2 regions of the Peribacillus sp. FSL P2-0133 genome follow, and region 1 is predicted to be linked to the other one. Evidence: riboswitches for the same ligand, from Rfam matches in the RefSeq annotation. Region 1 holds a riboswitch; the other holds the start of a gene.
What was found. A riboswitch is a leader RNA that binds a small molecule or an ion and turns the genes downstream of it on or off. The one in region 1 is predicted to bind cyclic di-GMP.
Positions count from the first base shown of each region.

Region 2: it holds a riboswitch for cyclic di-GMP, as region 1 does, so the genes downstream of both, MKY17_RS26660 (anti-repressor SinI family protein) here and MKY17_RS19415 (anti-repressor SinI family protein) in region 1, are expected to answer to the same signal.

Region 1 is NZ_CP150254.1:4,018,668-4,030,975, reverse strand. It holds gene purF (amidophosphoribosyltransferase) at 1-1,069, opposite strand, end outside; gene MKY17_RS19420 (hypothetical protein) at 1,472-1,609, shown strand; cyclic di-GMP riboswitch class I at 2,275-2,358, shown strand; gene MKY17_RS19415 (anti-repressor SinI family protein) at 2,377-2,481, shown strand; gene MKY17_RS19410 (hypothetical protein) at 2,971-3,108, shown strand; gene MKY17_RS19405 (hypothetical protein) at 3,205-3,486, shown strand; gene MKY17_RS19400 (VanZ family protein) at 3,483-3,965, shown strand; gene MKY17_RS19395 (hypothetical protein) at 4,081-4,539, shown strand; gene MKY17_RS19390 (hypothetical protein) at 4,836-5,015, shown strand; gene MKY17_RS19385 (LytR family transcriptional regulator) at 5,001-5,930, opposite strand; gene MKY17_RS19380 (hypothetical protein) at 6,608-6,946, shown strand; gene MKY17_RS19375 (hypothetical protein) at 7,474-7,596, shown strand; gene MKY17_RS19370 (replication-associated recombination protein A) at 7,626-8,897, opposite strand; gene MKY17_RS19365 (Rrf2 family transcriptional regulator) at 9,544-9,963, shown strand; gene MKY17_RS19360 (cysteine desulfurase family protein) at 10,024-11,169, shown strand; gene mnmA (tRNA 2-thiouridine(34) synthase MnmA) at 11,199-12,308, shown strand, end outside.
Region 2 is NZ_CP150254.1:5,494,452-5,506,759, reverse strand. It holds gene MKY17_RS26680 (flagellar hook-associated protein 2) at 1-210, shown strand, start outside; gene fliS (flagellar export chaperone FliS) at 235-636, shown strand; gene MKY17_RS26670 (flagellar protein FliT) at 636-980, shown strand; gene raiA (ribosome-associated translation inhibitor RaiA) at 1,233-1,790, shown strand; cyclic di-GMP riboswitch class I at 2,422-2,507, shown strand; gene MKY17_RS26660 (anti-repressor SinI family protein) at 2,539-2,679, shown strand; gene MKY17_RS26655 (helix-turn-helix domain-containing protein) at 2,829-3,152, opposite strand; gene secA (preprotein translocase subunit SecA) at 3,569-6,082, shown strand; one part of gene prfB (peptide chain release factor 2) at 6,253-6,315, shown strand; one part of gene prfB (peptide chain release factor 2) at 6,317-7,351, shown strand; gene MKY17_RS26640 (YitT family protein) at 7,509-8,372, shown strand; gene cccB (cytochrome c551) at 8,422-8,763, shown strand; gene ftsE (cell division ATP-binding protein FtsE) at 9,058-9,744, shown strand; gene ftsX (permease-like cell division protein FtsX) at 9,734-10,627, shown strand; gene MKY17_RS26620 (M23 family metallopeptidase) at 10,719-12,113, shown strand; gene MKY17_RS26615 (S41 family peptidase) at 12,255-12,308, shown strand, end outside.

The DNA of each region.
Region 1 (12,308 bases):
TAACAATCGAATCATCGACTAATACTACCCTTTTTCCTTCCAAAATTTCTTGCACAGCGCTTAATTTCAGTCGAACAGCTAAGTCGCGCAATTCTTGCGTGGGCTCAATAAATGAACGACCAGCATAAGGATTTTTAATAATCCCCATTTCATATGGAATTCCTGATTGTTGGGAAAAACCAATGGCGGCAGGAACGCTTGATTCGGGAACTGCAACGACAACATCAGCTTGTGTCGGATGTTCTTTTGACAGAATTTCACCTAATTCTTTCCGGATTGTTAAGACACTTCTTCCTTGAATAACGCTATCCGGACGGGCAAAATAAACAAACTCAAAGGAACAAAGGGAAACCTTACCTTTTTCTGCAAATCTTCCAGTTTGAATTCCATTTTCATCTATAAGAAGCCATTCACCCGGTTCAACTTCCCGCCAGAACTTAGCATCAACCGCATTTAAAGCGCAGGTTTCTGAGGCGGCGATGATTGATTCGCCAATTTTTCCAAGGCTAAGCGGACGTAACCCATGACGATCCAAGGCAATTAGCATTTGTTTTTCAGTCATGATAATTAAGGCAAATGAACCGTCGATACGTTTAAGCATATCAAGAGCGCTTTCTGCGAAATGCTTTTTACTTGAACGAGCTATTAAGTGAGCAATAATTTCAGTATCGGTTGTTGTTTGAAATATGCTTCCCTGCTGTTGTAACACGTCCCGTTCTATCCTTGCATTTACGAGGTTACCATTATGAGCGACAGCCAAGTCCCCCTCGCTATATTTAAAAACGAGGGGCTGTGCGTTTTGCAATAAACTTTCACCAGAAGTTGAATATCGTACATGACCAATGGCCATATTTCCGCTTAGTCCATCAAGGATGTCCCGTGAAAATACTTGGGTAACTAATCCCATTCCCCTGTGATTCCTGAATGATTTCCCATCACTAGCCACAATCCCTGCACTCTCCTGACCACGGTGTTGAAGTGCATGAAGTCCGTAATAAGTTAATTCGGCTGCTTTTGGGTGATTAAACACTCCAAATACCCCGCATTTCTCCTGCATTTCTGAATCCATTTTTCTCTTCCTCCCGTTGATATCCTTTTTGTTATTTTTGGCAAAAGGTGAATTTATATCCTATTTATTTACTAAGAGGTAAATCGATATGGATTAAACTAATTGCAGCCATAAAACAGTTCTATGGACAGGTAGGGATAATTGCTTAGCATTATTATATTGGTATAAAAGACTTTTGGGTATAATGGAATATTTTGAATTAATGTATTTTGTATAATTTATAGTAAACTATATAGTAAAGAACAGATATTAATTTATAAAATCTAGCTCATTATAAAAATAGTGAATAATACAGTTAATATTTTTGCAGATATGAAGTTACTTTAATATGAAAATCAAGCAAAGGGACTTCGCAGAAAGCGTTGTCATATAGCTGCCATCAAGATATGAGGAGAATATTTGATGACAAAAAACAAATTTATTACGTACGAGGAAGCTTATGAAAAGAAAGAAAGAAGTAAGAAAATTTTTATTGGGTCTTATATTACTATTATTTTAATTTTGATTTCTTTATTAACTTTTTTTCTTGGTAAATCATAACGGATGTTAAATAGGGCTGAGAAATCAGTTCTTTTTTTGTGTTAAGAAGGTGAATGAGGGAGTATGCAGGGAGCTCTCCTTTTGTCGAAATGGCTAGTCAAAAGAGCCAATCTTTATTTTCAGAATACTTGTTGTGGGACTTTTGTGGGGAATGCTTTGCTTTTAAGCTTTACGTTATGGTTGTCATTTTTCGGTTGGCTCAGGATGTTTAGCAATTTATTAGGTATCCAAATGGAATCAAGTGTGTAAATATTTATAGAGTCACGAACAGTCAGGTTACAGCCATATTATGGCTTGTAATGCTGGCTTTTTTTCTTAGAAGAAATATTTTAAAACTGAATTAATAGTTCAAAATATTATTTTTGTGAAATAGCAAATATAAGAATTTTATAGAGATTATATCTCTATTTTCAATAAAAGAGTTTTATATAAAGCGCATTATACCAATGTTTTTCCATTGTGATGTCACTTTTTGATGAATGATGTTGAAAAATGACGTAAAAAAACGAATAGTATTATGAGCTATTATTACGTTTTTAAGTATAATTAACATTAATATAGTTTTAATTAAGGGGAAATTTTTTAGGTCATGATGGTTTATTTAGCACCATGGAAACAGGGATTCTAGAGATTTATTAATTTTTTAGAAAATTAATGTGAAATATTCTTGAGAAAGGCAAACCTATTGAAAAGTAGGGACGCAAAATTACAGGTCTAAGGCTAAATGCTAAGACGGCTGTTTTACCACAAGTTGGGTGGGATTTGACATGGAAGCTAAAAATGAACGGGAAGAATGGGTTTATCTAATTTTAGAGGCTAAAAGTTTAGGATTATCTATTGAAGAAGTGCGGGAGTTCATAAAAGGAAAATGAAAAATTATCTTAGGGAAGGCTGTTATACAGTCTTCTCTTTTTGTTTTCATTACAGGAAATTACCGTAAAGGTATCTAGAATAAAGAACATGGGGACAATAATAAAAATATAACCTAATTGAGAGGGATTTTTATTATGGATGGACTTAGTGCTTTTGTGAAGGGATTAATATGGGGAACTTTATTCAGTGTACCGTTATGGCTGTCATTTTTCGGTTGGGTAAAAATAATCATGAATTTTATAAAGTAAGCGCTTAATTAAAATGATACCTAGGCAGGATTTAACATGATGATCATAGAATTTAGTTATTGTACATAATGCGTTAGTCGTAACCTACTACATATGTAAGAAATATAGCCTATAAAAAAATAGTTATTAATACTTAAATATTTTTGGTAATGTGCCGATAATACATATAGAGCTCAGGCAAAGGTACTTCGCTGAAAGCGATGTCAGATAGCTGCCATCAAAATATAAGGAGATTATTTGATGACAAAAAACAAATTCATTACGTTCGAGGAAGTTTATGAAAAGAAACAAAGAAGCAAGAAGATTTTTATTGGGACTTATATTACTATTACTTTAGTATTGATTTCATTAATGACTTATTTTATGGGACAAGCATAATATGGATTTTCGAAGGGGCTGAGGAATCGGTCCTTTTTTGTTTTTTTATCCACACATATTGACTAGTAGATTTCTTTCCTACTGAATATGTACAAAATGTTAATTTTCAGTAATTTTTCTGTTAGTAAACTAGTTTCCACTTGCCATCCCCTTATATATATGGGATTATCAAATAAAAGAGCTATATTCCTTATTTTTGAAAAAAGATTAGGGACAACTTATGAAATGGTGGAGTGGAAATTTCAAATGGATTTTTATGATATTTTAAAAGACACTTTTGCAAAAGGTGAGTCTGGACAAGATGTTACTGTAAATGAACTTGTGGAAGAGATTAAGGAGAAATTAAGCGGGATCATTGAAGAACCTGAAAGAATATGATCCGTAGATACTTCTTCCCGGGTTTGCTCGTTTTGTGGGCGATGGTCATCTTCTTTTTTTCCTCGCAGACGTATGAGGAGCAAAGCATAACCCCTTTTTTAGCGCAGTTCAATACTCCATATTGGTATGATAAGCTAAGTGGCATTTCATTCATGTATGGAGGGGTTGAGGTGAGTGCCCAAATAGCTGGAGTAAATGGCTTTCTGGAGTTTTTCCTTCGGAAGGGTGCCCATCTTTTTATCTTTTTTGTGTTTGGATTATTGACGTATCGTGTTTGGGGCCGTTTTGTGAAGAATCCTGTTCTTTCGTTTTCAGGGGCTCTTTTATGTGTCCTTTTTTATGCAAGTGCTGACGAACTGCATCAAAAACTAACCGGTGGCCGAACTCCCTTGTGGCAGGATGTCATGCTTGACACGTTCGGCGGTTTGCTAGGAATCTTCTTTTCTTTTTTCTTTTATCGATGGAGAAGGCGTCAATGAATCTAAGAAATCATTTCAGAAACATATACTTAAGGAGCATGTCTAACAACATGCTTCTTTTTTATGGTTTTCCATTATATATATAAATGAATGATAACCTGTGAGGGTGATGAGGGTGAGGAGACAAAGTAAGATTCCGATAGGAGTATTGACGGCTATTCTCATGGTTTTAGTTGCAGGAGTTTGTATCATTTTTCTTTTTCCGAGCGGATCAGAAAGCGTGGTTGAAGATTTCTATGAGTATGAAAGTGAAGCGGAGTTCGGGAAATCCTGGGATTTGTTAAGTTCTGAAATGAAGCAGCGGTTTCCGAATCGGGCAGATTATGTGCAAAATCGGTCACATGTATTTTTACAGCATATGGATGTGAAGTCCTTTCAGTATGATGTAGGCCGTTCTAAGAAAGTGAAGAACTGGAAGTTGGATAAGAGTGGAAGGCTGCATAAAACGGCCTATGAGATTCCAGTTACACAGGTCTTCAATTCTCGCTTTGGAATGTTTACTTTGAAACAAAATTGCTATGTCGTCAAAGAAAAAGGCGAATGGCGTATATTATGGGATTATCGGTTTGAATAGATTCCTCTCCTTTTTCAGGCTCAAGTTCTTTTTATTGAAAAGGGAGAGGCGCTGCTCTCATGTAATGCCGAATAGATTTACTTCTCATGAAACATATTTCATTCTTGAACGGTCACTGATGGCTTTCAAAATAAACATTTTGTCCTGTGTGCTTAGCATAGCCCAGCTGCCTGCTTTGATTTTCATTTAAATACACTCCTTTTGTTTAGGTTTAATTATTTTAGTTGATGATTGTTGGTTGTGGATTTCCGGGTCCAAAGAATAATTGTGTCTAGTGATTATAGGGGCAAGGGGAGATGGAATTGTCAGCTCATATTAGATTATACCGTCTTTTAATGCCTAATAAACAACAAAAATTCCAACAAATCTCTACAATTGGTGTTCGTTTTTTGTCAGAATATTGGACGGGGAAATTGAAAAAGCTGTCAGGATGCGGGTCCGGACAGCTCTTTCATTTTTTCTTATTTAATGGATAATTGTTCTTTTAATTCGGATTGAACCTTTTCTTTTTCTTCATCCGACACAATATAATAGTAGATTCCGTCGATTTTCGTTCCGGTACCGTTTATGGATGATTGGGTAATGCTTTTGCTTGCATCCCTGTAGTTCTTTTGGATGTCCATCATGTCATCAAACGTCAAATTAGTCTGGATATTATTACCGAGTGCATCGAAGACTTCATCGTATTTCGTCAGGGAGGAAAGGCTTGCGCCTTCTTTGATGACTGCTTCGATGATGGCACGTTGTCTCGATTGACGGCCAAAATCACCACTTGGATCATCATGTCTCATTCTTGAATAGGCAAGGGCTTCTTTCCCGTTTAGGGTCTGCGTTCCTTTTGCAAAATGAATGCCATCGGAGGTGAAGTCCAAATCGTTTTGAACGGTCACGCCGCCGACTGCGTCAACGATATCCTTGAAGCCTTCCATATTGATCTTCATATAATAGTCGATTGGGATATCAAGGAAGTTTTCAACGGTATCCATGGACATTTTCGCGCCGCCGAAGGCAAATGCATGGTTGATTTTATCCTGTGTACCATGACCGACAATCTCGGTCCGTGTATCACGTGGAATGCTTAGCATTTTGACCGATTTCTTTTGTGGATTGACTGTCAAGACGATCATAGTATCTGAACGGCCTTTGTCGCCATCACGTTCATCGACGCCAAGCATGAGCATCGAGAATGGCTCCTGATCTGATAGCGCAAGGTCTTTCGTTCGTTTATCCGTGGTACGGTCTATTGGTGTATGCATTGTGTCAACGGTTTTTGTCAGTGAATTCCATACGGAGTAGGCAAAAGCTCCCCCAGCTAATATGAAAAGTAGGACAATTATCCCGACTACCTTCAGCCATGTCCGTTTCTTTTTCTTCTTTTTTTCATGTCTCATATTTTACTTCCTTCCTCTTTTTGTAACCACTTCATCTATTATATTTAATTTCATAATAAAAGAATAGTATATTTTACTATTTTATAATACCTTTGACATATTTTGGTGTGGTGTTTACTAGTAACTAGAACAAATCTGAGGGGTTAGGAAGTTAGAATCATTAAAAGTTTAATATAGTGAATGATTGGGAACTCTACACTTTTTTCATTGTTGGTTGTGTAATTTGGCCTAGTGCATCCAGATATTTAGAGATTGCAAGTCTTTTTATAATCATGATCTTACAGCCATTTATTATGTTCTCTTTGATTTTTAAATGTTTGAATTATGAAGGGGAGATGCAATTGTGGATGTACAATCCTTTGTCTGCAGCGATGTTGCTTGGAAGTAAAATATTGTAACGGCGGCAAGTTTTGTCTTTACCATGTTTATGATGAGTTTATGGGGAGTGTTTCATGAACTCGAAAGGATTCAACGACTGTTTGTGTCACTTCAGTGATGATATTTGGGCTGCACTCGGCTTTTAGTGGTTCATCGTTGTTTAGCTTGTCTCAAGCCAAGTCGAATGAAGTTTTACACTAAAATGGGTGGTAAGCAAAGTCCCTATTAGAAAGGAGGCGCATATATATGCAGTACGGATATCCCTAAAGAATAAATAAATATTGGAGGCTAAAGAATAAATGGAATATTCAACTGAAAGTTCATCGTACGAAAGCAGTTCAACGGAAAGCTCATCAGATGAAAGTAGCTCAACGGAGAGCTCATCGTCCGAAAGCAGTTCAACCGAAAGCTCATCAGATGAAAGTAGCTCAACGGAAAGTTCGGAAAATGAAGGCGATTCAAATGAAGGTGATTCAAATGAAGGCGATTCAAATGAAATCCTTTCCGACGCCGCAGAAGAAATTGAAAATTCAGCTGAGGGAGAAGAGAATGGCAGCCCTCGTCGTGTGAATGTATTTAAGAAAATGTGGCTGGAAAATATGATTAAAGCTTCGAAGGGTATCTATAACGAAGATTGAACACACAGGTACAGCAACTAAAAAGTTGTTGTGCCTTCATATGAAAAGGGACATGCCGCTAGCAGTGGTAATTGACATATCCTCTTACTGGATACAGGAGCCTAATTTTTCTGCGGCTAAAAGTACGTACATGCAATAATCTGAATTTAAAATGCTGTAAAAGTAATCGGGCTAGAATCATATTTGGAAATGTTGTTTCTGCCCTTGATGAAACCTTAACAGATTGCGGACTAATTTCCGGGAAAGATTGGCCAAGCAAGGCGATTCAAAGGGAATTTAGCCTAAGCGTTCCGGTTTCTAACTAAGAAAGACCTAGCCGGAGCGTTTGGCTGACAGTTATACATACTGATTGTGGATGATTTGGACACAATGGCTTACTGTTTGGATATAGGTTGTTTTTTACGGTCACCAAATGATATCTAAATTTATTGGTCAATATAATTAGAACTATATGGAAATATTCATCTAGTTGGGATTTTAATAGAAGGAAGTTTGTAAATTTAGTTCGGAAAGGAGATATCTTTAATGTGCCGAGATGGAATGTAGCTGTACACTTTACGGCGAAAGTTGGCATCATTGAGAAGGTGAATGCTCAAGGGGAGACGGTTTTTGTTAACAGGGGGCATGTTAAAAGTTTTCATTTTCCATAAAAAAACTCCGGATCTGAAGTGATCCGGAGTTATTTTTTTTTCTCGATATTTTCATAGACCGAGGCAAGGGCTTGTTCAAATTTCCCGCTCTTTTTCGGTTTGTAATATTTTTTGCTGCGCAGTTTGTCCGGTAAGTATTGTTGCTTCACCCAGCCATTCTCGTAGTCATGCGGATAAAGGTAGCCGATGCCTCGTCCGAGATCTGTGGCCCCTTTGTAATGGGCATCCTTAAGATGATCAGGTACATCTCCACTATGGCCGCTGCGAATGTCGGTAAGCGCTGCATCAATTGCGGCAATGGCCGTGTTTGATTTTGGTGATAGGCATAACTCGATCACTGAGTTGGCAAGTGGAATCCGAGCTTCAGGAAAACCGAGTCGTTCAGCGGCTTCGACTGCAGCGAGGGCCCTGGGACCAGCCTGCGGATTGGCAAGAGCTATGTCTTCGTAAGCGATGACTACCAAGCGGCGGGCAATGCTGACAAGATCACCGGCTTCGACCAAGCGCCCCAAATAATGAAGGGCTGCATTCACATCACTGCCGCGAATTGATTTTTGGAAAGCCGACAGTACATCATAATGGGCATCCCCATCCTTGTCATGTGAGAAGCTTTTTTTCTGCATGCATTCCTCGGCAATTTGCAGATCTATATGAATGGTTCCGGATTCATCGGGTTCGGTGGAAATGACGGCGAGCTCAAGAGCGTTAAGGGCACTGCGGACATCTCCGTTCGAAGCAGTCGCGAAATGGGTAAGGGCATCAAGGCCGACATCGGTTTTATACGCACCAAGCCCCCGCTCTTCATCATGAAGTGCCCGTTCCAGGGCTTTGGTTATATCATTGGTTTCCAATGATTTGAGCTCGAAAATCTGGCACCGGCTTCTGATGGCCGGGTTGATGGCGTGATAGGGATTGCTGGTCGTTGCACCGATCAAGGTAATCATCCCGTTTTCAAGATAAGGCAATAGGAAGTCCTGTTTCGCCTTATCGAGTCGATGAACCTCATCAAGCAGCAGGATCACTTTCCCGGACATCTTAGCCTCCGCTGCCACGATTTCCATATCCTTTTTATTATTGGTCACCGCGTTCAGCGTTCGGAAAGCAAACTTCGTGCTTCCGGCAATCGCACTTGCAATCGATGTTTTGCCAATTCCCGGCGGACCATACAGGATCATGGAAGAAAGCTGTTTTGCTTTCACCATCCTTGCGATAATTTTTCCTTCACCGACCAGATGCTCCTGCCCGATGATCTCATCAATCGACCGAGGCCGCATCCGGAAAGCAAGCGGTTTTATATTCATTGCGCACCTCTCCTTTTTATATAAGGTATCACAACTGATGGGGGAAATGCGCTGATTATGCTGTAAAAGAAGTCGAATTCGATTATGGCAGTTCCTTTGGGGATTTAATTTGTGCTATAAGGTTGATAAATCGACCTACCGGCGGAATAATCCTACCTATCCTTCTATGAGAGAGTTAAATAGATAAAACTCTGCCTTTAGTCTGGTCAAAATGGGCTGGTTTGTAATGGTGGGTTTAACAAGGTATAGAAATCATGAAGTGCCGAAATGTGAGCATCAAGGGAATTATCAGGTACGGCAAATCCGCTTTCTTGATTGCCGCCCCTTGGAAAATTTATGGCACTTGTGGCAGCATACTCCGGTTTGGAGGGCGGTGATCGGAATTCTATCTTTCTCTAGCGGTTTAGGGATATAAGGAATATGACCATAGAGCAATAAATTCGATAATCGTTTTATTGCTTTAGTAGAAAGGACCGCTTCGTTATATTTCTCAATTTAAGAAGCATTCCATTCTTTTCTCCCATTTTTCCTACCTCTCCAATTTGGATAATTTGACAAATGGAGGGCGGGTGAATGCATTTCCGGCGGGAATATGCTATAATTTCAAAAGAATTTAGAAACGGATAAATAATTTGAGGTGTATATTATGAAGATATCTACTAAAGGCCGTTATGGTTTGACGATCATGATCGAGCTTGCTAAACATTATGGAGAAGGCCCGAAGAGTTTAAAATCGATTGCCCAGACGCATAATCTGTCGGAGCATTATTTGGAGCAGTTGATTGCGCCGCTTCGTAATGCGGGGTTGGTGAAGAGTGTCCGCGGTGCGTATGGCGGGTATATCCTGTCTAAAGATCCTCAGGAGATTACTTCGGGAGATGTCATTCGCGTATTGGAAGGCCCGATTACCCCTGTTGAAGGAATTGAGGATGAGGAGCCGGTTAAGCGGCAGCTTTGGATCCGGATTCGCGATGCCGTGAAGGATGTATTGGATAATACGACGCTTATGGATTTGGCGAGCTACAAGGATACGGGTGAAATCGATTCTTATATGTACTATATTTAAGTGATTAGCAATGCGCCTATTATGTAGGCGCTTGCGTTTTTTAATGGAGGCGACAAAAAAGTGGACAGAATATATTTAGATCATGCTGCGACTTCCCCGATGCATCCGAAGGTGATCGATAGGATGATGACAGTCATGAGCCATGACTTCGGAAATCCGTCGAGCATTCATGCTTTCGGGCGGGAGGCACGCCATGTTTTGGATGAGGCGCGTTCGAGTATTGCGACGAGCATCGGTGCGGGCCGGAATGAAATCATTTTCACGAGCGGTGGAACTGAGGCTGATAATACGGCGATCATTGGTGTTGCGAATGCTTATAAAGAAAAAGGAAAGCACATCATTACGACGGAGATTGAGCATCATGCGGTTTTGCATACATGCCAATACCTTGAGAAGTCTGGCTTTGAGGTCACATATTTACCTGTGAATGAAGCGGGGCTTATTTCAATTGCCGATTTAAAGGCGGCATTGCGGGATGACACGATTTTGGTTTCGGTCATGTATGGCAATAATGAGGTTGGAACGATCCAGCCGATTGCTGAAATTGGACAGCTGCTCAAGGGGCATCAAGCCATTTTCCATACGGATGCGGTTCAGGCATATGGTTTGATCTCTATCGACGTTCGTGAGTTGGGTGTGGATTTGCTGAGTGTATCCGCGCATAAAATCAACGGTCCCAAAGGAATTGGCTTTCTTTATATGCGTGAAGGCTTGAAGCTGAATCCGCAATTATATGGCGGGGAACAAGAACGAAAGCGCCGTGCTGGTACGGAGAGTGTGCCGGCCATTGCCGGTTTTTCAGAGGCTGTTTCAATTGCTAAAAGCACGATGGAAAAGAAAAAGGAGCAATACAAGCGATTTAAAGACGTATTGCTTGCCGTCTTTGATGAGGCGGATGTACAATATGAAATTAACGGATCTATGGAACAGTCGCTGCCGCATTTGCTGAATGTCAGTTTTCCGGGTACGAATGTGGAATCGATGCTCGTCAATATGGACTTGGCAGGTGTTGCTGTATCGAGCGGGTCCGCTTGTACTGCTGGGTCAATCGATCCGTCGCATGTGCTTGTGGCGATGTTCGGGAAAGATTCGGAGCGGACGAAGAATTCGATTCGTTTCAGCTTCGGTCTGAACAATACGGAAGAGGAAGTAAGGCAGGCAGCTGAAACCACCGTGAAAATCGTTAATAGATTAGTGGGAAGATAATTCTCACTTTAAATAAATGAGGTGACAGAATGAGAAAAGCACCACAGGACACCCGCGTCGTCGTGGGTATGTCAGGAGGCGTGGATTCTTCTGTGTCAGCCCTGCTATTGAAGAATCAAGGCTATGATGTGGTCGGGATTTTCATGAAGAACTGGGATGATACAGATGAAAACGGAGTTTGTACGGCAACGGAAGATTACAATGATGTAATTGCCGTTTGTAATCAAATCGGCATCCCTTATTATGCAGTCAATTTCGAAAAGCAGTATTGGGATAAAGTTTTCACTTATTTCTTGGATGAGTATAAAGCGGGCCGTACCCCGAATCCGGATGTAATGTGCAATAAGGAAATCAAGTTCAAGGCCTTTCTTGAACATGCCGTAAGCCTTGGCGCCGATTATGTGGCTACAGGTCATTACGCACAGGTTGAGTACCGTGATGGCGAATACAAAATGCTTCGCGGTGTCGATAATAATAAAGATCAAACGTATTTCTTGAACCAGCTTACTCAAGAACAGTTGGAAAAAGTCATGTTTCCGCTTGGACACATTGATAAGAAGGAAGTCCGTGAAATTGCGAAAGAAGCGGGCCTTGCCACGGCAACGAAAAAAGATTCTACAGGGATCTGTTTTATCGGTGAACGCAATTTCAAAGAGTTTTTAAGCAATTACCTCCCAGCTCAGCCCGGAGATATGGTCACGATGGATGGCAAGGTAATGGGCAAGCATGACGGATTGATGTATTACACCATCGGTCAGCGTCACGGTCTAGGGATTGGCGGCAGCGGCGAACCTTGGTTTGTTGCGGGAAAAGACTTGAAGCGCAATGTTTTATATGTGTGTCAAGGCTTTGATAATGATGTGCTGTATTCCAATTCCCTTCGTGCAGTGAATGTCAGCTGGGTAGCGGAACAAATACCGGCTGGTGAATTTACATGTACCGCAAAGTTCAGATACCGTCAAGAGGATAGCGGTGTTAAGGTGAAGGTATTGGAAAATGGTGATGTCGAAGTCATCTTTGACGAGCCAGTCCGCGCGATCACGCCTGGACAAGCAGTCGTATTCTATGATGGTGAAGTGTGCCTTGGCGGCGGTACGATTGATGAAGTATTTAAAAAAGGTGAAAAACTGACTTACGTA
Region 2 (12,308 bases), 1.5 Mb from region 1:
GTGATTACTGAAAAAGCCGGAAAGGCCGGCTATGTTAATAACAATTTTACAATCGGAAAATTGGTTGACGGGCTGGACAAGAAGATCTCAACATTTGAAGCAAAGTTAACGAAATTGGAATCACGTTACTACAACCAGTTCACGGCGATGGAAAAAGCGATTCAAAAGGCAAACAGCCAAAGTGCATCGTTAGCTTCTTATTTTAGTTAAGGTAAGTTGGAAAGGAAGTTAAGTATGGCGATAAATAATCCATATCAATCGTATCAGCAAAATTCAGTCAATACAGCATCCCCGGGAGAGCTTACATTAATGCTTTATAATGGCTGTTTGAAGTTCATCATGCTTGGGAAGAAGGGCATTGAAGCAGGAAATATCGAAGCGAAGAATACGAACATCATCAAGGCGCAAAATATTATCCGCGAATTGATGGTGACGCTGAATATGGATACGGATGTATCCAAAGATATGATGAGTCTGTATGATTTCATGAACCGGCGTCTGATCGAAGCGAATATGAAAAATGACGTTTCTGCCTTGGAAGAAGTGGAAGGACTTGTTACTGAGTTCCGGAATACTTGGAAGGAAGTAATTAAGATCAATCGGAAAAAACAATTTACCCAAAGCGGTCAAGTGTAATGGTAATTAGAACCTTTCATGATTTGACTGCTGAATTGCTTGCCGTTCTGGAAGATCGCACGATCACAGAGCGTGATGATAAAATAGAAAGGATCACAAAGCTGATTGATCATCGGGATGGGCTTCTTTCTCAAATCAAACCGCCTTTTACTGGTGAAGAGCAACAATTGGGCCGTGCAGTACTGTTGCTCAACCAACAGGTCGATCACTTGCTTAAGCTCCAAAAGCAGGAGATACAGCGGGATATCCAGGAAATAAATAAGAAGAAACGATCGTCCAATAAATACACGAACCCGTATGAAAGTCTATCAGTGGATGGCATATTTTATGATAAAAGAAACTGATTACCCTGCCGTTTGGATTCCAAACGGTTTTTATGTTAAATATTTTTAAATTTTCTGTAAATAATATAGGCTTAATTTTTTCTTTATAGCATAGCATTTGATATAATGAAGCTAGGGCAGACATCAACCCTTTCCAAACCTTCCGACAATTGTTTCATTATTTCGACATATTTCATGATGTGTTTCTAAAGGAAACCGGAGGGGTATTGTAGAATCTAACTGTATAGTCTTAATTTAAGGAGGACTCACTTTATGAATTACAACGTACGCGGTGAAAACATTGAGGTAACTCCAGCAATTCGAGAATACGTCGAAAAGAAAATTGGCAAGTTAGAACGATATTTTAACAATACACCAGATGCAAATGTGTTAGTGAATTTAAAAGTGAACAATAATACATCTAAGGTCGAAGTGACGATTCCTATGCAGAATTTGGTTCTTCGCGCTGAAGAGGAAAATGCGGATATGTATGCTGCCATTGACTTGATCAATGATAAGCTTGAACGCCAAATTCGTAAACATAAAACGAAGGTCAACCGTAAGTTCCGGAATAATCTATCGACGACACCCGATGCATTCGCCTTCAATACGGATGTTGACGAGGTGGTGGATGAATTCGAAGACGATAATGATATTGAAGTGGTCCGCAATAAGCGCTTTGATTTAAAGCCGATGGACAGTGAAGAAGCGATTTTACAAATGAATATGCTTGGTCACAGTTTCTTCGTTTACACGAATGCGGATACTAATACAACAAACGTAGTGTACCGCCGAAAAGATGGGCGCTATGGATTGATTGAACCTAGTTAACTATTAATCTAAGATCAAAAGCACAACCCAGCCTCTGGGTTGTGCTTTTTTAATAGAATTCGTTGGCTGTTGGATTTAAAATTTTGTTCTCTAAAACACCGAAAAGTTCATTTAAAAGAACATAAAGTGTTCTTCATTAAGATAAATAGTCAGTTTTACCTATTTAAACACCCCTAACTTTTGCACTATACTCGAATTGTTAGTTCTTTAAAAAGAACAACTAGTTATTTATAAACAATTTGATTAAGGTGCAGAGGGGTTGGATAATATGTATCAAAAGAATTGCCATACATGCCATAGGGCTTCTTTTAGCAGTGCGGAATATGGAAGGTGGCTTTGCCCGCGATCTGCGGTGAGGATTTAACTGCGCAAAAAGCCCTCGATGCACTTATAATTGAGAGAATCAATACACCCCAACGAAATATTAAGAGAAGCAATATTCACTATTATACAAAAAAGCGAAATTGAATTAGTCCATGATAAATTACCTGCACTATGAATTTTCTTAATTTTGTAATATTTTGTCGGATAAAAGTTTTTGCTTTTATGTGGATTACCGACATAAAATAGCAATATATGGAGTATGTATCCGTTATAATATGATTATAGGCATTGTATTTGGTAATAAGTACCATGACAAAGGCAAACTTATTGAAAGATTAGGGCGCAAAGGCACAGGTCTAAGGTCCTTGTGACTATGATGGCTGGTCTGCCTGAAATACAAAGAGTATTTTAGGAGGTAGAAGAGGTGGCTAATGTGGCAATGGATCAAGAATGGGTGAAATTGATTTCAGAAGCAAGGAGCTTGGGTTTCAAAAAAGAGGAAATCAGTGCTTTTTTGAAAAGGGGAAGCCTTGAGGTATCTTTTGAGGAGAACGATGGAAAATAGGTTTCGAACAAGATCGAGAACATCCCTATAAACAGTGGTTCGATTCATTAGCTGTTTATAGGGTTTATTTCTCCTTGAGATTCTGGCGAGTCTAGCTTATTCAAACTGTATTCTTCAGGATTATGTAGGTAAACTAGTGCACTACCACTCTACTCTTCTTTATCTTTTCTCCATTTATTAAACTCGATGAATTCCCTGAATTGTTGTTTTGAAACACCCGAATTCATGGCTTCCTCAACGATTTTCATCCAGTCAGTGTCCAAGGTTTCCTTATTTGGTGCATCATAAAGCAGGGCATCAACAGGAATGTTAAGTACGGCGGAGATTTTTTCAAGAAATTGAATAGAAGGATTCGTTTGTAAGTTCCGCTCGAGCGAACTTAAATAAGACTTTGCCACACCCGCTTTATCGGCAAGTTCAGTCATCGACATTTTCTTTTCTTCTCGCAGTTTTTTTACACGTTCACCAATCATCAATACCACCTCGAAACATGTTCTATTTATCTTCCGCTATTAAGTTTCAGTAGCCCACCTTATCATTCAAAACATGACGCCTGTATGGTTGGATTACCTTGACATATTATCGCTAGAGAGGACATAGCACCTAATGGAAGGTTATGGATAATTCTCATTTACATATGGAATAGTAGGGAGTTTGCAACATATTTTTTATACTTCCTTCTATTTTAACAGTTTTACTCCTCATTTATCCATTGTTTTTCGCAAGAATTGAATTCAGGTCTATACCAGGTAAGTGACATGAAGTTGTACCTCTAGAATAGAAGTGGTAAAATTAAGCGTGCATTAGTAATAATAGAAGTTGTGTTTCTTCTTACTTATATGAATTTAGTCATTGAACGATCATTACCATAATAGAGGAGCGTTATTGAATGCTTAATATATTAAATAAAGTTTTTGATCCGAATAAGCGAGAAATCAAACGATTAGAAAAAATCGCCGATCAGGTCGAAGCATTGGCTGATGAGACGGCTGCGCTATCGGATGAACAGTTGCGTGTCAAAACGGATGAGTTTAAAGAGCGTTATCAAAATGGGGAAACCGTTGATGATTTGCTTGTCGAGGCTTTTGCGGTTGCGCGTGAAGGTGCAAAGCGTGCTCTGGGCTTATATCCTTACCGTGTTCAAATCATGGGTGGGGCATCCCTTCATGATGGAAATATCTCCGAGATGAAAACAGGGGAAGGTAAAACCTTGACATCCACCATGCCTGTTTATTTAAACGCGCTTACCGGTAAAGGTGTACATGTCGTTACTGTCAATGAATACTTGGCACACCGTGATGCCACCGAGATGGGTGTATTGTATGATTTTCTTGGTTTGACCGTCGGATTGAATTTGAACAGTCATTCTAAAGAAGAAAAGCAGGCGGCGTACAATGCGGATATTACGTACAGTACGAATAATGAGTTAGGTTTTGATTACCTTCGTGACAATATGGTGTTATATAAAGAACAAATGGTACAGCGCCCGCTGCACTTTGCTGTCATTGATGAGGTCGATTCGATTTTGATCGATGAGGCGAGAACGCCATTGATCATTTCCGGTTCCGCACAAAAATCGGCTCAGCTTTATATCCAGGCCAATGCGTTTGTGAGAACCTTAAAAAAAGAAACGGACTACACATATGATGAAAAGACAAAAGGTGTTCAGCTGACGGAAGATGGGATGAACCGAGCTGAAAAAGCGTTTAATATCGATAATTTGTTCGATATTAATCACGTTACTTTGAATCATCATATCAATCAGGCGTTAAAGGCGCATGTTTCCATGCATTTGGATGTGGATTATGTGGTCCAGGAAGGCGAGATAGTCATCGTTGACCAATTCACTGGCCGTTTGATGAAAGGCCGCCGTTACAGTGAAGGTCTCCACCAGGCGATCGAAGCGAAAGAAGGACTTGAAATTCAAAATGAAAGCATGACTCTTGCGACGATTACATTCCAGAACTATTTCAGGATGTATGAAAAACTTTCAGGTATGACCGGTACAGCCAAAACGGAAGAAGAGGAATTCCGCAATATTTATAATATGAATGTCATTGCGATCCCGACAAACAGGAATATCATTAGGGATGACAGGGCAGATCTTATATACGCGACAACTGATGGGAAATTCAAGGCTGTTGTGGAAGACATCGCCGAGCGTTATAAAAAGGGTCAGCCTGTGCTTGTCGGTACGGTTGCCATCGAAACATCTGAAGTCATATCCGCCTATTTATCCAAAAAAGGAATCCCTCACGATGTTTTGAATGCCAAGAACCATGAGCGTGAAGCAGAAATCATTGCGAATGCAGGTAATCAAGGCTCAGTTACGATTGCTACGAACATGGCAGGGCGCGGTACGGATATCAAGCTTGGTGAAGGAGTCAAGGAGCTTGGAGGCCTTGCTGTCATCGGCACGGAACGTCATGAAAGCAGGCGTATAGATAACCAGCTGCGTGGTCGTTCCGGCCGTCAGGGAGACCCAGGGGTCACTCAATTCTATTTATCAATGGAAGATGAATTGATGCGCCGCTTCGGTTCGGATAACATGAAAAACATGATGGCACGCCTTGGAATGGATGATTCTCAGCCAATTCAAAGTAAAATGGTGACAAGGGCCGTTGAATCCGCACAGAAACGGGTCGAAGGCAATAACTTTGATTCACGTAAGCAATTACTGCAGTATGATGATGTTCTCCGTCAACAACGGGAAATTATATATAAACAGCGTTTCGATGTCATGGAAAGTGAAAACTTACGTGAAATCGTCGAAACTATGATTACGGCATCCATCCAGCGAAATGTTGTCGCCTTTGCACCAATGGGTGATGAGGAAGGCTGGAATTTACAAGGCCTTGTGGATTACCTGAATGGTAACCTATTTAATGAAGGTTCAATCACTGTAGCTGAATTGGAAGGGAAAAATGAAACGGAATTGGTTGATTTCATTTTAGCAAAAGTGAAAGAAAGCTATGACCAAAAAGAAGAAGAGCTATCGGAAGAACAAATGCGTGAGTTCGAAAAAGTAATCGTTCTTCGTGCAGTCGATAGTAAGTGGATGGACCATATTGATGCAATGGAGCAATTGCGCCAAGGGATCCACCTTCGTGCTTATGGCCAGATCGATCCGTTACGTGAATATCAATCTGAAGGTTTCGCAATGTTTGAAGCCATGATTGCTTCAATGGAAGATGAAGTCGCCAAATACATCATGAAGGCTGAAATCCGCAACAATTTGGAGCGTAAGGAAGTCATAAAAGGACAAGCGGTCAATCCGAAGGAAGAAGACGGGGGAAAAGTGAAAAAAGCCCCTGCCCGTAAAAAGGAAGACGTTGGCCGAAACGCGTTATGCCCATGCGGCAGCGGTAAAAAATATAAGAATTGTCATGGTAATTTAGGCTAAAGTTAGGTGTATAATGATTATGGGACGGTTAAGTGTGAGGCTTGCCGCCTCTTTTCATGTTTAGTTTGCATAAAGCAATATATTTGCATATAGTTTGAAGAGGTTTATTTGTAATGAAGCGAATCCCTCTTCAGGGATTTTTTTTAACATACTTAATGAGGTGAAGAGAAATGGAATTAGCAGAAATAAGAAATGAACTTGAACGGACAGCGCAACGATTAACGGACTTTAGGGGGTCTCTTTGACTTAGATGAAAAAGAGGCACGAATCGCACAGCTTGAAAATGAGATGACACATCCCGATTTTTGGAATGATCAGCAAAAAGCACAAATTGTCATCAATGAAACGAATGCTTTGAAAGAACAAGTCAATCAATTGTCCGATCTGAATGAATCATATGAAAATCTCGATTTGACATATGAATTAGTGAAAGAGGAGAATGATCAAGAACTTTTGGCTGAACTGGAAGAAGAAATCACGATTCTTTCACAAAAGATGAATGACTTTGAACTTCAACTTTTACTAAGTGAAGAATATGACTCGAAAAATGCCATTCTTGAACTGCATCCTGGTGCAGGCGGAACGGAGTCCCAGGATTGGGGTTCCATGCTGCTTCGTATGTATACAAGATGGGGTGAAAAAAGAGGCTTTAAAGTGGAAACCCTTGATTACCTTCCAGGTGATGAAGCTGGAATCAAGAGTGTCACTTTAATTTTCAAAGGCCATAACGCCTATGGTTATTTGAAAGCGGAAAAAGGGGTCCACCGTCTTGTCCGGATCTCTCCTTTCGATTCCTCAGGGAGACGCCATACTTCATTCGTTTCATGTGAAGTCATGCCGGAATTCGATGAGACGATCAATATAGAAGTACGTACGGAAGATTTGAAAATCGATACGTACCGGGCAAGTGGTGCAGGTGGTCAGCATATCAATACAACGGACTCGGCAGTCCGGATCACCCATATACCTACGAACACCGTGGTAACGTGCCAAAACGAGAGATCTCAAATCAAAAACAAGGCCCAGGCCATGAATATGCTGAAAGCCAAATTGTATCAACGTGAAATTGAACAGCAACAAGCGGAATTGGATGAAATCCGTGGTGAGCAAAAGGAAATTGGCTGGGGCAGCCAAATTCGTTCTTATGTTTTCCACCCGTATTCCATGGTTAAAGATCACCGTACCAGTGCGGAGACCGGAAACTTGGGAGCGGTCATGGATGGGGATATCGATATGTTCATTGATGCGTACTTGCGTTCAAAATTATAAGATCAGCCAGTCGGACCGGTATCCCCGGTCCGGCTTTTTTTTTATGATTGCCTTTTTAACGAATCTTCTGGCTGACATTTACAGGATGGAAAAGGGATGCTCTACCTCGTTCGGCCAATACTAGATAATAATGATGGTTCGAGGAGACTTATGCAAAATGAAGAAAAGATACCGGGAGCAGAAGCACCCTTTAGTTCAAAAGTTATTGGAGTATGGATTGGTGATTGCCGGTTCGGCCATAATTGCCATTGGTTTTAACGTATTCTTACTGCCAAACCAGGTTGCATCTGGCGGGGTCAGCGGGATTAGCACGATTCTCGATTCAACTCTCGGTTGGGAGCCGGCTTATGTACTTTGGGGTTTTAATATCCCATTGTTCATTGCGGGGCTTATTATCCTTGGAAGACATTTCGGAGCCAAAAGCCTGATTGGAACCTTGTTTCTGCCTTTAGTGGTATTTCTGACAAAGGATTGGGATGCATGGACGAATGATGCATTGCTTGGTTCGATTTGCGGGGGGATGATGGTCGGACTTGGGCTGGGGATCGTCTTTCGCGGGAAGGGTTCCACAGGGGGGACCGATTTGGCGGCACAGATTTTCCATAAGTATACCCATCTGTCATTGGGGACCTGTGTGGCTGTCATTGATGGAATCATCGTTTTAAGTGCTGCCATCGTTTTTGATATTGAAAAAGGGCTATATGCATTAATAGGGCTATATGTGACAAGTAAGACGATCGACCTCGTCCAGATTGGATTGAACCATTCGAAGATGTCTTTAATTATCACGAATAAAGAAATGGAAGTAAGGGATGCTATCATACATGAGCTGGACCGGGGTGTAACAGGCATATCCGGGTATGGCGGCTATACGGATGATACTCGTCCAATTTTGATGTGCGTAATAGACCAGTCGGAATTCACCAAATTGAAACAATTGGTGAAACTCGTTGACCCTAAAGCGTTTGTAATTGTAATGGACGCATCGGAGGTACTTGGGGAGGGTTTTAAACTGGATTGAAATTGGTATAATGTTCTTGTGCTGGTATAAATCAGAGGGGGTAAATTCAATGAAAGTGAAATGGTTAGCCTTAGTTTTGGGTACTTCTTTGGCCTTGGCTGCATGCGGCGGGAACGATGATGCTGCAGATAAAGAGCCTGCAAGTGAAAATAATGAAACGACTACGGCAGGTGCCGGTGATGCCGCTAAAATTTATGAAAACAAATGTTCAAGCTGTCATGCAGTGAATCTTGAAGGCGGCGTGGGGCCGAATTTAACGAAGGTCGGTTCTAAGCTTTCGAAAGAAGACATCGAAAAAGTCATAGCGAATGGCCAAGGTGGAATGCCAAAAGGTATAATCCAGGGCAAGGAAGCGAGCATGGTCGCTGAATGGCTTGCTGGACATAAGTAATGATAGATGAAACGTCCTGCCTTAGCAGGACGTTTCATTTAGCCTCCTTAAAAACCTCGAAACAACTCACATTTAATCCCTTATCAAGCAATCAAAACCTGGAATTATTACATAGATGTTGATATATGTCTAACTGAAATGAAACTGTAATATTTTTTATGCTTAATTTGACAAAATATGATGTTATAATGTTTCTGTGCTCAAGTAAGAGAGATTCCTGTCAGATTTCAGTGAAAATTGTCGAAAAAGCTGTTGGTACATAGTGATAATCCAAGCAAATTAGGTGGTTTTAGAATGATAGAAATGATAGATGTGAAAAAGACATATCCAAATGGCGTAATTGCCATTAATGGAATCAATGTGAAAATAAAGGCAGGCGAGTTCGTTTATGTAGTGGGTCCGAGCGGTGCCGGAAAATCGACCTTCATCAAAATGATGTATAGGGAAGAAAAGCCTACAAGCGGTAATATCTTGGTCAATGGCCTTAGCCTGCCAAGTATCCGCAATTCGAAAGTTCCTCTATTCCGCCGTAATATCGGTATGGTATTCCAAGATTTTAAACTCCTTCAAACATTCACTGCATATGAAAATGTTGCTTTTGCCATGGAAGTTATTGAAAAGGAACCAGAAGAAATCAAAAAGAGAGTCATGGAAGTTCTCGATCTGGTTGGCATTAAACATAAAGCGAGGATGCTGCCTTCAGAGTTATCCGGTGGGGAGCAGCAAAGGGTTGCAATAGCCCGTTCGATTGTCAATGACCCTAAGGTAGTCATAGCCGACGAGCCTACAGGTAATCTTGATCCCGAAACATCATGGGAAATCATGAACATATTTGAAGAAATTAATAAACGCGGAACTACGCTTGTCATGGCCACTCATAATAGGGACATCGTCAACAATATTAAACGACGTGTCATTGCCATTGAAAGTGGAAAAATAGTACGCGATGAACATCGAGGTGATTACGGATATGAAATTTAGAACATTGCTCCGTCACTTCCGTGAAAGTTTTAAAAATATTGGCCGTAATGGATGGATGACGTTTGCTTCAGTCAGTGCAGTAACGGTCACTCTAACATTGGTTGGCGTCTTTTTAGTGCTCATGATGAATTTAAATCATATCGCGGGAAATGTGGAGAAAGATGTCGAAGTTCGGGCACATATTGATAATGCGGCGAATGATGACGATATAAAAGCTATCGGTAAGCAAATTATGGAGATGAACGGCATTGAATCAGTGATTTTCTCTCCAAAAGATGAAGAGCTTACTAATTTAATAGATGATTTAGGAGATAATGGTGATGCTTTTAAACCATTTGAACAAGATAACCCATTAAGGGACGTTTATGTCATCAAAACGAAATCCCCGCAAGATGTCATCAAGGTGGCAAAAAAGATCGAAGGTTTGGAGTATATCCAAAGTGTTAAATATGGACAAGGCTATGTCGAGAAACTATTCAGCTTTGTTAATATTGCTAGAAACATAGGAATCGTTCTTATTGTAGGCTTACTATTTACTGCAATGTTCCTGATTTCGAATACGATTAAAATTACCATTGTAGCCAGAAGAAAAGAAATTGAGATCATGAGGTTGGTAGGGGCGACGAATACGTTCATCCGTTGGCCATTCTTCTTGGAGGGTCTCTGGTTGGGAATCCTCGGTTCCATCATTCCGATAGGTCTGATAGCAGTACTCTACTACAATCTATATAAATATGCAGCACCGCAAATCACGTTCAAATTCATAGATTTCCTGCCTGCAAATCCATTTATTTATCAAGTTTCGGCCATCCTCATCGTAATTGGTGCCGTTATCGGGATATGGGGCAGCTTGATGTCCGTCAGGAAGTTCTTGAAAGTATAAAAGTGTATCTTTACTCGAAAGCCAAAAGAAGCCAGACATAGAGAGACGTTACAAGGCATGGATGTAACGGGTTGAAAGGGGAAATGAAACGTTGAAAAAAAATATCATTGCCATGAATGCCTCCATTATGATCGGGTTGGGAAGCATTCTAGCGGCACCTTCGGTTTATGCTGAGTCGATTTCGAATTTAGAAAAACAGAAAGAATCCATCCAGGATAAACGTTCGGGTGTTGAATCGAATATTTCCGAAACGGAAAAGAAAATCGATAACCTGCAGGATAAGCAAATGACAGCAGAAGATCAAATTGCTGCCATTGAAGCGAAAATTGCCGAGTCCGCAAAAAAGATCGATGCTAAAAATGCTGAAATTACTCAAACGAAAAAAGAGATCGAGGCATTGAAAGAAGAGATTAAAGTATTAAAAGAGCGGATCGCCAAACGTAATGAAGTATTGAAGGAAAGGGCCCTTTCTTTCCAAGAGACTGGCGGGGACGTGAACTACCTTGAAGTATTATTCGGATCATCCAGTTTTGGGGATTTAGTTGACCGTGTCGGAGCTGTAGCGACAATCGCTGAAGCCGACCGCGATATTTTAAAGCAGCATGAGCTGGATAAAAAGGATCTGGAAGAAAAGCAAAAAGCCGTAGAAACGAAGCTAGCCAGTTTAGAAGTGGCAAAAGCTGAACTATTGGAAATTCAAAAGCAGCAAAAACAGCAGAAGCAAGAAAAGGATGCTTTGGTTAAGAAATTAAAGCAACAAACTAAAAAGCATGAAGACGAGAAGATGGGTCTAGAGGAAGAGAAAGCGAATCTTGCCGCCCAAGAAAAAGCGATCAAATCAGCCATCAGCTTAGAGCATCAACGTCTTGCTGAATTGGAAGCAGCTCGTAAAAAAGCGGCAGCTGAAGCGAAAAAACGTGCAGAGCAAGAAGCTGCGCAAGCGGCAGCACAAGCAGCTTCTCAAGCATCACAGGCAACCGAAACAAAAAAACAATCCACTTCTTCAGGATATAGTGCAAAAAGCAACAGCTCATCATCGTCATCTTCACAATCTTCGTCTAATGTAAGTCAAGCGCCAGCTGTATCATCTGGTACTTTCACTAGACCTAGTGCAGGATATGTATCTTCAACAATGGGTGAACGTTGGAATAAACAGCATGCCGGCATCGATATAGCTGCTAGCGGAACGGTTCCAGTTGTAGCGGCAGCCGACGGAGTCGTAAGCCGTTCTTACTTCTCAAGTACATACGGTAACGTCGTCTTCGTTACCCATTCAATCGGCGGTCAGCAATGGACTACTGTGTATGCACACTTAAGTTCTAGACAAGTAGGCGAAGGTGCTGTAGTTGCCAAAGGTCAACAAGTTGGCATCATGGGTAACACAGGACATTCCTTCGGTCAGCATTTACACTTTGAGCTACATAAAGGCCCATGGAATTATAGCAAGTCAAATGCTGTTAATCCATTAAACTATATAAATATTTAATACACAATATATCAATGGAAAAACAGACAAGGATAAATTCCTTGTCTGTTTTTTTGTGTGGGGTCACCATTTTCTATAAGCATATTCTTTCCATTCCCTTCATATAGTGAAATACATATCAGGTCAGAAATGGGGATAAATATGGTCAAAAAATGGGTACTTCCTCTAGCAATCATCATGTCACTAGCCATTGGA